Regions from separate parts of the Dietzia sp. Die43 genome, predicted to be linked through region 3. Evidence: predicted binding sites of a transcription regulator. Region 3 holds the regulator's gene; each other region holds the start of a gene.
The links. The regulator LexA, encoded in region 3, represses DNA repair genes until DNA is damaged. The targets are predictions, from matches to a motif close to CGAACANNTGTTCG.
Positions count from the first base shown of each region.

Region 1 (4,408 bases), on a different contig from region 3:
ACCGCCTGCAGTTGCGGAACACGCGGCAGATGGTCGACCTGACCGATCAGGCCGGGTCATTGCAGTTCGCCGGGACACTCGCCAACCCGCTCATCACCCGGCCGGGCCGGGACGACGACACGCCGGGCGACCCGCAGCGTCCCGCCCGCCCGGGCGCAGAGCCGGGCGCGGAGCCGGCGACGGTAGCGTCGACGGCATGAACGGACGGGAACTCCAGAAGTGCGCGGCGATGCGCGCCCGCGAACTGCCCGCGTCGACTCTGGAGTTCCCGTTCGGGCCGGACTTCGATGTGTTCAAGGTCCGCGGGAAGATGTTCATGTTCCACGCGGTCGTCAACGGCGAGCGTCAGGTGATCCTCAAGGCACTGCCGTCGGACTCGATGGCCCTGCGCGATGCGCACGCCGACATCACGCCCGGGTACCACATGAACAAGCGGCATTGGATCTCGCTGCACCCCGGCGGCACGCTGACCGCGGACATGGTTTCCGAGCTGGTCACCGAGTCCTACCGACTCGTGGTGTCGGGCCTACCCCTGGCGCAGCAGCCCGTCGAACCGCACGCCTTCGGGCGCCAGCAGCGTTAGGTAGGCCGACGCCCACCACCCGGATCGACCCCGCCCCTTAGCCAGGGCCCTGGGGCTGGAGTCCGGGCGCGGGGCGCGGGGCGCCGGGCCCCGGGCGCGGGGCGCCGGGCGCGGAAGCCGCCTCAGTTCTCCGGAGTCAGCGCGGCCTCGGAGACAGAACCCAGTCGATCACCCACGGACCCCTCCACCGACTCGGTGGCGGACCCGGTGTCAATCTGATCCTCGAGCGACGCGCCGACCAGCGGCACACCGGACACCACCGCGCCGACGGAACCCTGGACGTCTCCCTCGAGCAGCGCATCCGCCGACTCGGCGACCGGGTTGAGGACCATGCAGATGACTCCCACCGGAACCTGCAACGGCACCCCCATCAGGTTGGCGGCGGCGCCGGCCGCCGAACCGAGATTGCACACGAGGGTGGCGGTGGAACCCAGCGGTCCGGAGGCGTAACCGGGCAGAGAACCCGTAACAGAACCGGGCAGCAGCTCGCCGGCCTCGCCGAGATAGCCCCCCTCGGTCTCCGATGCCCCCGGGAGGGAGTCGGAGCCGGTGGCTTCCGAAGTCTGGGCGGCGGCGGCCCCCGTAGAGAAGACGAGGAGCACGGCGGCCACGGCTCCGGCACAGGTGATGGTCTTGGTCATGGAACGCCTCCGAGTTTGGGTCTACGGGGCATCCACCCCAAGCAATCAAGAAGAGTGGATCATACATTTCGCTGAAATGGGCGATCGGTGATTGCAAATCAATAGGTAGGCCAGCAGCGGAAAAAACCCTTGCCTGTTCGAATGCGTGTGCGTATCGTAGAACACAGATTCGATACCAACCAGACGGTCAGGGGGTGGGGCACATGGGCGGAAACGCAGACACCGCGGCCGGTGGCCCGTCCCCATCCCCGTCCGGTGGCTCGCCCTCGTTTGGTGGCGGCTCCGGTTCCGCGGCGCCCGTGTCGCTGTCGGGGTTGCGGGCGGCGGCGCGGGAGGGGTGGATGGGCGAGAATCGCGCGGCGGCGCGCCGGTTCGTGGCCTGTTACGAACTGTTTGTCGAATGCCAGCGCCGGGAAGAGTCCGGTGCGGGCGGCGGTGAGTGTCGGCCCGGGCATGCGGTGCTCGATCCGATCGATGTCGCGGCCGGGTACGTGGTGTCGGCGATGGCGATCTCGACGGGCCGGGCCGAGCGGATGATCACCTTCGCCCTCGATCTGCACCTGCGGTATCCGGCGATCCTGTCCGCGATGGCGCAGGGGCGGCTGGATCTGCAGGCCGCGAATATCCTGGCCTCGCAGATGGCCACCGTCCACGTCGATGTGCTCGAGGCGGTGCAGCGGCGGGTCGTCGAGGAGTACCTCGCCGCGATCGAGGGCGGGGTGCGCATGGGCGAGAAAGCCATCCGCGGCAACGTCGATGCGATCATCGCCCGCTACGACTCGAACGGGATCCGCCTGCGCCGTCAGGAAGCGGCCCGCACCCGCGGGGTGCGGTTCCACAAGGGCGTCGACGGCATGTCCAGCGTCTCGGCGATCCTGGCCACCGAGGAAGCCGCCGTCCTGGCCGAGGCCCTCGACCAGCGCGTGAAAGACCACAAGTACGCCGACGCCCAAGCCGCCGCCAACACCGACGCCGACACCGCCAACGCCGACACCGCCAACGCGGGCGATCGCGCGGCCGCTGGCGAGGTCGAGGACTACTCGATCGCCGAGCGGCGCGCCGACGCCCTGATGTCCCTGGTGTGCGGCGATGCCGGCCTTGCTGGCACCTCTGCCCGCTCCGGCCGGTCGGGCGCGCCTGGTGCCGGGGTGGCGTTGCGGCCGAAGGTCACCGTCATCGCCACCGGCAACGACGCCCGCGACGAGGGCGGCGCCCGGGTGGAGTTCGCCCGCACCGGCCAGGCCGCGCTGCAGGCCCTGCTCGACATGCTCGCCACCAGCGACGGGGCCACCTTCGAGCCCATCGACCCGCGCATCGGGGCCGCCGATGACGCCCGGGCCGCCCTGCAGTACCGGCCCGGCGCCCAGTTGGCCCGCCGGATCCGGCTAAGGGATGGCACCTGCCGCCACCCCGGCTGTGCGATCCCGGCCGAGGCCTGTGATCTGGACCATGTGGTGCCGTTCGATCACGCCGACCCCCAACGGGGCGGGCACACCATCGAGGCCAACCTCGCGGCGATGTGCCGGCGTCATCACCGGTTCAAGACTTTCTCCGACTGGATCTACGAACTGCAGCCCGACGGCACCCTGCTGGTGCGCACCCCGGACGGCACCACCATGCTCACCCGACCCTCCGGCCCACTGGCCGAGTACCGGCGCGAACAGGCCCGCGCCGAGACCGAGGCGTGGACCCGGCAACAACGCCGCAGCCCCGCCCCCACCGGCGACGAGAAGGCCGACGCGGAGCCGACGTTCTGGTCGCGCCGCGCCGCCCGCCACCGCACCGAACGCCGCAATGCTGAACGCCGCAAGGCCGAACGCGCCCGCACCTACGACCCCGCCCCACCCGCCCCCGGCACCGGTACCGCCTCGGCCACCGGGAACGGCACAGGCACGGACGCCGCCAGCGCCAGCACCGGCGCGGCCACCGACACCACGCCCGGGAAAGCCACCCCCGAGAGCGCCAGCCGCTGGTGGGCCCGCAACAAACCCCACCACAGCGACATCGAAAAAGGCATCCGCGCCCTACTCCACGAACGCCTCGACGAACTCATCGACCCACCACCGTTCTAGGTGGCTAGGTGGCTAGGTGGGCGCAGGCCAGTGAGGCGTGGCTCAGTAACCGGTGTAGCGCTCCGGCTCCTCGCCGAAGGTGAACCCGCGGCCGGAGATCTTCTCGGGCGTGATCTCGACGAAGTTGTACTTCAGGGTCGGGATCCAGGGTTTGAGCCCAAGTTCCTCCGCGCGGTTGATCTCCGCGAAGCTGTCGAGCCGTCGCGCCGTCCCGCGGACGACGATCGACCAGGCGTCGTCGCCCTCGATGTGGTCGACTTGGAACACGACATCCGGATGGACCGTGATCCCGGCGAGCTTGGAGCCCTCCGCGGTGCGGAAGAAGAGCTTGCCCTCCGGGGAGAGCGCGTAGTTGACGGGGAAGATGTCGGCACGGCCCTCGGAGACGGTGACCAGGCGTCCCAGGGAGACCGTGCCCAGAAGCTGCAGACTTCGCGCCTCGTCGAATTCGGTGATCGGGTTGGCGTCCATGTCCTAATTCTCTCACCGCAGGGCCGTCGCCGGAACCGTTGTCGGAGACTGCCGCGTGACCGACCTCACTCCCCGGCGGCCACCTGCACACTCATCGTGTTTTCAGGTAACGAATTGGGCAAGGGTGATGCAACAACGTGGGGACGTCACTACGGTGGACATCGACTATGAACCCAGGAGAACGAGTAGTACCCCGTAACCCTGATTCGTCCGACGCGCTGTTCCGCGTGCCCACCGCGGCAGACGGAACCCGCATGTGGGAGATCGCCCGAGACAGCGGCGTTCTCGACCTCAACTCCTCCTATGCCTACGTGCTGTGGGGGGCGGAGTTCTCGGAGAGCTCCGTGGTGGTGGAGGTCGAGGGCCGGGTCGTCGGATTCGTCACCGGATTCATCCGCCCCTCGGAGCCGGACACGATCTTCGTGTGGCAGGTCGGCGTCGACGCCGACCAGCGCGGCAAGGGACTGGCGGCGCGATTGCTGCATCACCTCATGGACCGGCTGGCCGAGCGCGGCGTGGTGCGCCTGCGCACCACCATCAGCCCGGACAACGAGGCGTCACAGCGCACCTTCGGTGCCGTCGCGCGAGACCGCGGGATGACCCTGTCCGACGAGGACTACCTGAGCTCCGAACTCCTCGGC
Region 1 is NZ_JALJRF010000007.1:57,069-61,476, reverse strand. It holds gene NR111_RS07600 (GNAT family N-acetyltransferase) at 1-200, shown strand, start outside; gene NR111_RS07595 (MmcQ/YjbR family DNA-binding protein) at 197-583, shown strand; gene NR111_RS07590 (hypothetical protein) at 706-1,224, opposite strand; gene NR111_RS07585 (HNH endonuclease signature motif containing protein) at 1,566-3,296, shown strand; gene NR111_RS07580 (pyridoxamine 5'-phosphate oxidase family protein) at 3,339-3,767, opposite strand; gene ectA (diaminobutyrate acetyltransferase) at 3,935-4,408, shown strand, end outside.
Region 1: NR111_RS07585 (HNH endonuclease signature motif containing protein) is a predicted target of LexA. The motif match lies at 1,383-1,396, and genes of this name have one in related genera.

Region 2 (4,408 bases), on a different contig from region 3:
ACCCACTCCAACCGCAGGGGGCTGTTGGCGAGGACGAAGTCCAGGACCTCGGGACCGCGGTCGACGTAGGTGTCGATCTTCTCGGGCTCCACCGCGTCGCCGATGATCGAGCGGAGGTACGTGCGGGCCGCCTCCGGGGTGTCCAGGACGCCGTCGCGTCGGAGCACGGAGTTGTTAGGGATCCACACGCCGCCGCCGGAGCGCGCGGTGGAGCCTCCGTAGTGCGGGGCCTTCTCTACGAGGACCACGCTGAGGCCCTTCTTTGCTGCAGCGAGGGCGGCCGTCATGCCTGCTCCACCGCTGCCGACGACGACGACGTCGAATTCCTGGTCTGCCATGTAGAACACGTTATAGAACTGAGCGCCGTGGCGCCAGACGGCCCAGGTAGCATCCCCCTCATGCTCAACGAGGAGACCCGCGCCACACTTGCCCAGCGACTCTGGGACGCCGAGTCGGATGTCGCGCCGATCGCGCCGCTGACCGACGACCATCCTGACATGACCCCGGACGACGCCTTCGAGATCCAGCTGGTCAACATCCGCCGCAGGCTCGATGCCGGCGCGGTGGTGACCGGCCACAAGGTGGGCCTGGCGTCCAAGGCGATGCAGGAGATGATGGGCGTCGACGAGCCCGACTACGGGCATCTGCTCGACACGATGGAATACCCCGAGGGCACCGCGATCGAGGCGGCCCGGTTCTGCTTCCCGCGGGTCGAGGTGGAGGTCGGCTTCATCCTGGGCGCCGACATCCCGCCGGAGGGATGTTCCCAGGAGGAGGCCGCCGCGGCGATCGAGTGGGTCGTCCCCTCGATCGAGTTGATCGACTCCCGCATCCGGGACTGGAAGATCACGCTGCCCGACACGATCGCGGACAACGCCTCGTCGTGTGGCTACGTGGTGGGCGAGCAGCGGGTCCGGCTCGCGGACATCGACGTCGCGGCGATCGACGCGACCCTCTACAAGAACGGCGAGTTCCTCGCGTCCGGGCGTTCCGACGCGGTGCTCGGTAACCCGCTCAACTCGGTCGGGTGGCTCGCGTCGACGGTCGCCAAGTTCGGTGTCCGTCTGCGCAAGGGCGACGTGATCCTGCCGGGCACCGCGATCCGCGCGATGGACGCCGCCCCGGGCGACAGCTTCCGCGCCGAGTTCGCCGGGCTGGGCGACGTCACCATGGACTTCCGCTAACCGTCCGCGGCCAGCGCGCGACCGGCCGCCGCGGCGACGCGGGTGACCAGCGGCTCGAGCCGGGCCAGCGCGCTCTCGTCCGCCGCGCTGGCGGACAACGCGGCGACGGCCCGTGTTCCGCCTGCGCGCTCCTCGTCGTCGTCGTCGAACACCGGCGCCGCCACGCAGTACAGGCCGGGCGTGAGCTCGGCGCGGTCGATCGCGCGTCTCCTCCGTCGTATCTCGGCGAGCTCCACCGCCAGGGCGTCGGGGGAGGTCACAGTGGTGTCCGTCCACTCGACCAACGGCCCCTGCGCCACGCGCTCGGCCGCTGCCTCGTCGAACGCCAGCATCGCCTTTCCCACCCCTGTGCAGTACGCCGGCAGGCCGCCGCCGATCCTCGACGGCGACGGGATCGGCCGCGGCCCGTGCAACTTGTTGAGGTAGACCACCTCGTCGCCGTGCAGGGTGGCCAGGTGAACGGTCGCGCGCGTGGCCTCGAAGAGGTGCGCGAGGAACGGTGTGAGCACCCGGCGGATCCGCTCGTACGCCGGCGAGACCGGGATCGGGTCCAGCTCGTGCACCAACGGCCCCAGCCGGTAGCGCTGCCCGATCCTCGTCACCGCGTCGTTGCGCTCGAGCGCGACCAGGAGCCGCAGCGTCGTGGATTTGGCCAGCCCGGTCTCGCGCGCGATCTCACTGAGCGTCATCCCTATCCCGCCCGCCGTCACGCGTAGCACCTCGAAGGCGCGGTCGACGGGAGAGGAGGGGGTCTCGGTCATGCGGTGAGTGTAGCGCGCGGGTCGGACACCGGAGGCCGGGCGGATCGAACGCTTGCGCTAACGCCTGCCGGGTCATAATATCGAACGCAAGTTCTATATCGAGCACGCCGGAGGTGGGGGAATTGTCGACGACGAGGTCACTGTTCGCGGTTCCGGAATCCCTGGGCGGGCTCGACTCGACGGCGGTGAGCGAGGCGGCACGGGCCGCGACCCTGGCGCAGAACCGGGCAGGTGCCACCAGGCTGGAGGCGGCAGCGGCCCTGGTCGAGCAGATGTCCCGGGCGGACGAGGTCGGCACGGGCGTCGACCGCGCCGAAGGGGTCGCCGGGAGCGGTGCTCGTGCACGTCCGGCATACGCACGGTTGGACCCGCAATCCAGGGCTCGTGACCATCTCGTGGCGGCCTGTCAGCTCACGTGCTGGCACGCCGCGCGTCTGGTCACCGCCGGGGTCCAGATCCATTCGCGGCTCGCGCGACTGCGGGCCTCGGTGGAGCGCGGGGTCGTTCCCGAACAGCTCGCCATCGACATCGCCTGCAAGCTGGCCGAGGTGCCCGACTCGATCATCTCGGACGTGGAGGACGAGGTGGTGGCGGGCATCGTCGACGACCTGGACGGCGGTGACCGGCCGACTCGCAATTCGGTGGACGGCCGGATCGATGAGGCCGTCGGCCGGCTCGACCCGGAGGGCGCCGAGGATGCCCGGGCCCGGGCGGCGCTCACGCGTACGGTCCGGTTCCGGTCGGGCCGGGACGGGATGGCCTCGATGTGGGCGAAGCTGCCTCTGGCCGATGCGGAGTTGCTGCGGGGACGTATCGAGACCGACGCCCGCGCTGCCTCCGGAGACGGGGTGCCCGGCACGCTGGATCAGCTGCGTGCCGACGCTCTCGCCTCCCTCGCCGTGCACGCCCCGGCGCCCGCCCCGGCCCCGGCGCCCGCCGACGCCGGCGGGGCGGACTCCGGCCCGGGGGACGACGGATCGATCGAGCTGGGTGAGGTCACCGTGGGTGCGGACATGCCCAGGCCGTCGCTCGGTAACGCCGCCGCAGCCGGCCGGCCGATCCGGGTGAGCGTGATCGCCGCGGCCGCGCAGGGGCTGCCCAACCGCGTGGAGTTCGTGCACGGCGCATACAGCAGTTACTCCTGGTTGTGCCAGCAGTTGCTGGAGGGCGACGACGCACGCGTGCGGTTCGAACTCGTCGACCCCGCCCCCGGCGTGCTCGACTCCCCGGAACACGCCCTGCGCTACCTGATCACCCCCGCGATGGCGGAGCGCATCCGCATGCGCGACGGCACCTGCCGCCACCCGGGGTGTTCGGTTCCCGCGGAGGACTGTGACGTGGACCATGTGATCGCGTTCAACACGAAGGATCCCGAACTCGGCGGGCCGACCACCGAGTGGAACCTCGTCTGCCTGTGTCGGAAACACCACCGGGAGAAGACGTTCGGGACCAACGCCTACAGGCCCGGCCCACTCGGCGAACTGATCATCCTCACCGACACCGGACACCAACACCGCACCAGACCCAAGGGCCCCTTGGCCCGTGCGCGCGACGCCATACGGGAACGCGAGTGGAACGCCTTCGCCGACCGGCTCATCAGCGCAGACGGTCACCTCACGAACCCTCCGGGCGCGGCCCGGGCGCGCGCACGGCCGGCCTGAGTGCCGGCGTGCACCGCCCTGGAGTGCCGCGATTTCACTGAGTGGCACAACCTGTTGTCCCGCGAGCCCGCCCGCGCGACACTTCCGTCATGACAGACAAGACCAAGCTCACCGCCGCGATCGTGGGGTCCGGCAACATCGGCACCGACCTCATGTACAAGCTCGAGCGCAGCGAGTACATCGAGCCCAAATGGATGATCGGCATCGACGCCGAGTCCGAGGGCATGAAGCGCGCCGCCGACCACGGCCTCACCTGCATGGCGGGCGGCGCCGACGAACTGCTCACCTCCATCGAGGCCGGTGGCGAGAAGCCCGACCTGCTGTTTGAGGCCACCAGCGCGTACGTGCACAAGGCCTACGCGCCCAAGTACGAAGAGGCCGGCATCATCGCCATCGACCTCACCCCGGCCGCGGTCGGCCCGATGGTCATCCCGCCGGCGAACCTCCACGAGCACGTCGACGCCCCCAACCACAACATGGTCACCTGCGGCGGCCAGGCCACCATCCCGATGGTCCACGCCGTGTCCTCGGTTGTGCCCGTGGAATACGCCGAGATCGTCGCCTCCGTGTCCTCCGAGTCGGCCGGCCCGGGCACCCGCGCCAACATCGACGAGTTCACCGAGACCACCAAGTTGGCGATCGAGCAGGTCGGCGGCGCCAAGCGCGGCAAGGCCATCATCATCCTCAACCCGGCCGAGCCGCCGATGATCATGCGCGACACGATCTTCTGCGCCATCCCCGAGGATGCGGACCACGACCTCATCACCACCGCCATCCGCACGCGGGAGAAGGAGATCCAGGA
Region 2 is NZ_JALJRF010000004.1:92,288-96,695, forward strand. It holds gene kstD (3-oxosteroid 1-dehydrogenase) at 1-347, opposite strand, end outside; gene NR111_RS04440 (2-keto-4-pentenoate hydratase) at 399-1,184, shown strand; gene NR111_RS04445 (IclR family transcriptional regulator) at 1,181-1,945, opposite strand; gene NR111_RS04450 (HNH endonuclease signature motif containing protein) at 2,059-3,606, shown strand; gene NR111_RS04455 (acetaldehyde dehydrogenase (acetylating)) at 3,696-4,408, shown strand, end outside.
Region 2: NR111_RS04450 (HNH endonuclease signature motif containing protein) is a predicted target of LexA. The motif match lies at 2,027-2,040, and genes of this name have one in related genera.

Region 3 (4,408 bases):
GTCCGCCCAGTCCGTGTCGGGCCGTCTGGCGGAGGCGCCGGCAGACGTCGCCGACGAGGTCCGTCCTTCACTGGACTTCCTCGTCGGGCGCGGATTCCTCGCGCGCCATCCCTCGGATGTGCTTCCACATCTGGAGCGACATGTACGGGCAATCGGCCTCCGGTTGGACCTCGCCGAGAAGTCACCCGCCCGGCACGGCGAACTCACGGCGAAGCTGAACCGCTCCGAGTCGATCGTCGAGGAGGCGTGCGCCGCGCTGCGACAGCGGCCGGGTGGCGCACGGGCGTGCCGGGACCTGCGGTGGATGCTCGCCGAGTACCGGGTGGGACTGTTCGCGCAGTCGCTTGGTACCGCCCGGCCGGTATCGGCAGAGCGGATCGACAAGGCGGTGGCGGCTGCGCTCGCCCCGCGGTCGTCCCGATGATGCCGCGTGGTCAGCGGCTCGCGCGGCGCTCCCGGAGGGCGATGATCTCGCGTTCGAAGTCGTCGGCCGAGCTGAACTGCTTGTACACGGACGCGAACCGCAGGTAGGCGACTTCGTCCAGATCCTGCAGAGGGCCCAGGATGGCGAGCCCGATCTCGTGGGCGGGAACCTCGGACGCACCGCCGGATCTCACAGCGTCCTCGACCTGTTGGGCGAGGCGACGCAGAGCGTCCTCGTCAACCGATCGTCCCTGGCACGCGCGGCGGACACCGCGGACGACCTTGTCCCGACTGAACGCCTCGGTCACCCCGTTACGTTTGAGAACCGTCAGCAGAGGCGTCTCCAGCGTCGTGAACCGGTGTCCACACCGGGGGCACTCCCGGCGACGCCGGATCGCCTGACCCTCGTCGACGGATCGTGAGTCGATTACCCGGGAGTCCTCGTGGTGGCATGTCGGGCAGTACATTCCCGTGGGGCCCTTCGTCGACCGGAGTTCACGCGTCCCGGATCGTGCCTGACGAAACGCGGGGGCGGTAGACCACCGCCCACGGTCCATTCTAGGAGGCCCGCTGCCCGGTCACGCGTAGGCGGGTCCACCGAGGAAGGCCACTGCGAGAAGCATGATCACGCCGAATGCGATCCCGCACGCCAGTAGCGCCCAGGCCGGCACGTCGTCGACGACCCCGGTGGACACCGGTGCCTCGACGTGGCACGCCCGCACGCGGTCCGTGGAGACCGGGCGCACGAGCACACGGCGACCCGGGGCGACCGACGTGACGGCGGCCGGACGGGCGGCTATCCGCGGCCGATCGAGATACTCCGCGCGCGAGGACGTGACGGCGGGCCGACTGCCCTCCGGTCGGGCCAGGGTGCGTCGCGGCGCACGGGTGGACCGCACCGACACGTCACCGGGCCGGTCGAGGTGCGCGACCCGTCCACGATGGTCGTCGGGGCAGACCTCGGTCCACCGCGCGGCCGGACGTGTGTGGGACTGAAGCTCGACAACGGTCATGGTGGCTCCCTACTCGATACGGTGTGCGATGGTGCTTCGCACACCTGTATGTGTTCCTCAGTACATCTGTTCGAATCCGAACTCCCCTAGAGTTGTATCACGCGACTCCGACATGGTCACGATTCACAGAGGAATTTCTTCGAACACCTGTGTGGCGCGCCGCAGTCCTTGGCACTAGGGTGTAGACAGATCACAACGTCGAACATCCATTCGCCGAAGGGACCACACGAGATGCCGAAGCCCGATTTCGAGTCACTGACGGACCGACAGAAGAGCGTTCTGCTCCACATCCACGACACCGTCAAGGAGCGTGGTTATCCGCCGAGCATCCGGGAGATCGGGGACGCGGTCGGCTTGCAGTCCACGTCGTCGGTGGCGCATCAACTCCGCACGCTGGAGAAGAAGGGCTTCCTGACGCGGGATCCGCACAAGCCGCGGGCGGTCGACGTCCACGGTGTCCCGGGGCAGAAGTCACGGGGCCGTCGCTCACCTGCTCCGGAGCCCCAGCGTCCGGGCGGAGCGGTCGAGCCCGTTTACGTCCCCGTGCTCGGCCGGATCGCGGCGGGCGGGCCCATCCTCGCGGAGCAAGCCGTCGAGGAGATCTTCCCCCTGCCGTCGGACCTCGTCGGCTCAGGTGATCTGTTCATGCTCAAGGTCGTGGGCGAGTCGATGATCGACGCCGCCATCTGCGATGGCGACTACGTGGTGGTCAGGCGGCAGAACGTCGCGGACAACGGGGAGATCGTCGCCGCCATGATCGACGGGGAGGCGACGGTCAAGACTTTCCGGAACGACTCGAGCGGAGTCTGGTTGCTGCCCCACAATCCGTCGTTCAGCCCGATTCCGGGCGAGCACGCGACGATCCTGGGCAAGGTCGTGACAGTGTTCCGGAAACTCTGAGTCCCGGTTCGAACGACGCGCCGCCCGTCCCCGCAGGGGTCAGGCGGCGCCGTCATGTGGACCGCGGGCGGCGAACTCGTCCAGTTCGCCGGCCACGGACGCGGGCAGTCGGACCACCAGCCGGGTTCCGTCCTGGGTGTGTTCCTCCTCGACCACCGCGCCCTCGGCGTGGACCCGCGACACCACGTCCCCGCGGGAGTACGGGACGGACAGGGTCACCTCGGTGTCCCCGGAGGCGACGATCTGCGTGATTCGCTCGAGGAGTTCGTCGACACCCTGCCCGGTGACCGCCGAGACGAACACGGCGTCGGGCAGCGCGTGGTGCAACTCGGTGAGGACCACGGGATCCGCGGCGTCGATCTTGTTGATCACCAGGAGTTCCCGAGGCCGCTCCGCGTTCTGCTCCTCGACCACCTCGTTGATCACCTTGCGCACCGCCTCGATCTGGCGGAGCGGGAAGGCATCCGAACCATCCACGACGTGGAGGAGCAACTCGGAGTCGACGACCTCTTCCAGTGTGGACCTGAACGCCTCGACCAACTGGGTCGGCAGGTGTCGGACGAATCCCACGGTGTCCGTGAAGACGACTGCTCTGCCGTCAGGCAACTCGGCCTTGCGCGTGGTCGGGTCGAGTGTGGCGAACAGGGCGTTCTGAACCAGGACGCCGGCTCCGGTGATCCTGTTGAGCAGGCTCGACTTCCCGGCGTTCGTGTATCCGGCGATGGCGATGGATGGCACCGGAGTGGAACGCCGTCGGTGCCGTTTGGTGTCCCGGGCCTGCTTCATACCCTTGATGTCCCGGCGCAGACGGGCCATCCGCTCGCGGATCCGACGCCGATCGGTCTCGATCTTGGTCTCACCCGGGCCACGGAGGCCGACGCCGCCGTTGCTCCCGGCACGACCGCCCGCCTGGCGGGACAGCGACTCGCCCCACCCACGCAGACGGGGGAGCATGTACTCCATCTGGGCGAGGGTCACCTGGGCCTTGCCCTCACGGCTGGTGGCGTGCTGCGCGAAGATGTCGAGGATCAGCGCGGTACGGTCGATGACCTTCACGTTGACCGCCTTCTCCAGCGCGAGCAACTGTCCAGGGGTGAGTTCGCCGTCGCAGATGACGGTGTCCGCGCCGGTCGCGGCGATCACGTCCTTGAGGACGCTGACCTTGCCCGACCCGATGTATGTGGCGGCATCGGGCTTGTCGCGGCGCTGGATGAGCGCATCGCAGACCTCCGATCCCGCGGTCTCGGCGAGCTGGGCGAGCTCGTCCATCGCGGCGTCCGCCTGCGCGGCGGACCCTTCGGTCCAGACACCGACGAGCACGACCCGTTCGAGTCGGAGCTGGCGGTACTCGGCGTCGTTGACGTCCTGGAGTTCGGTGGAGAGCCCCGCCACCCGGCGCATCGAGGATCTCTCCTCGAGCTGGAAATCACCGATGGACGGATCGAGGTCGCGTGTCGGCCGGTCAGCGGCCGTGTGATCAGTAGTCATTCGGGTTCATCTTCTCACACCGGGCCCCCCGGTGTCCCGTGCGAGACGGTGTGCTACCGACCACGGTGGTAATGACCGCGGGCGACGAGTGTGGACGGCCCGGTGAGCGAGGACCCGGCCTCGGTGAGTGAGACCTCCACCTCGCCGCCGGGGACCACCACGACGACGTCGCCCGTCGCCTCCCCCGAGTCTGCCAGCGCGGCGACCGCGGTCGCGACGATTCCGGTTCCGCAGGACATGGTCTCCCCTGATCCCCGCTCGTGGACCCGCATGGAGACCCGACCGTCAACCATCGGGGTGGCGATCTCGACGTTGACGCCGTCGGGGAAGAAGTCTCGGTCATACACCGGGGCCTCCTGCACCGGCAGCCCGGCGAGGCCCGCGGCGTCCAGATCGGGGACCACACAGGCGAGGTGCGGATTGCCCATGTCGACGGCGAGTCCCGCGAAGGTCCGGCCACCGACCTCCGCCGAGGACAGGCCCAGCAGACGCGGCTCCCCCATGTCCACCCGCACCACCGCGTCAACACCCGAGTGTGAGAGGACCTCGGCGGGGCGGGCCCCTGACCGCGTGCCCACCGGGAT
Region 3 is NZ_JALJRF010000001.1:209,513-213,920, forward strand. It holds gene hrpA (ATP-dependent RNA helicase HrpA) at 1-424, shown strand, start outside; gene nrdR (transcriptional regulator NrdR) at 435-890, opposite strand; gene NR111_RS00990 (hypothetical protein) at 1,002-1,436, opposite strand; gene lexA (transcriptional repressor LexA) at 1,626-2,336, shown strand; gene hflX (GTPase HflX) at 2,376-3,824, opposite strand; gene dapF (diaminopimelate epimerase) at 3,878-4,408, opposite strand, start outside.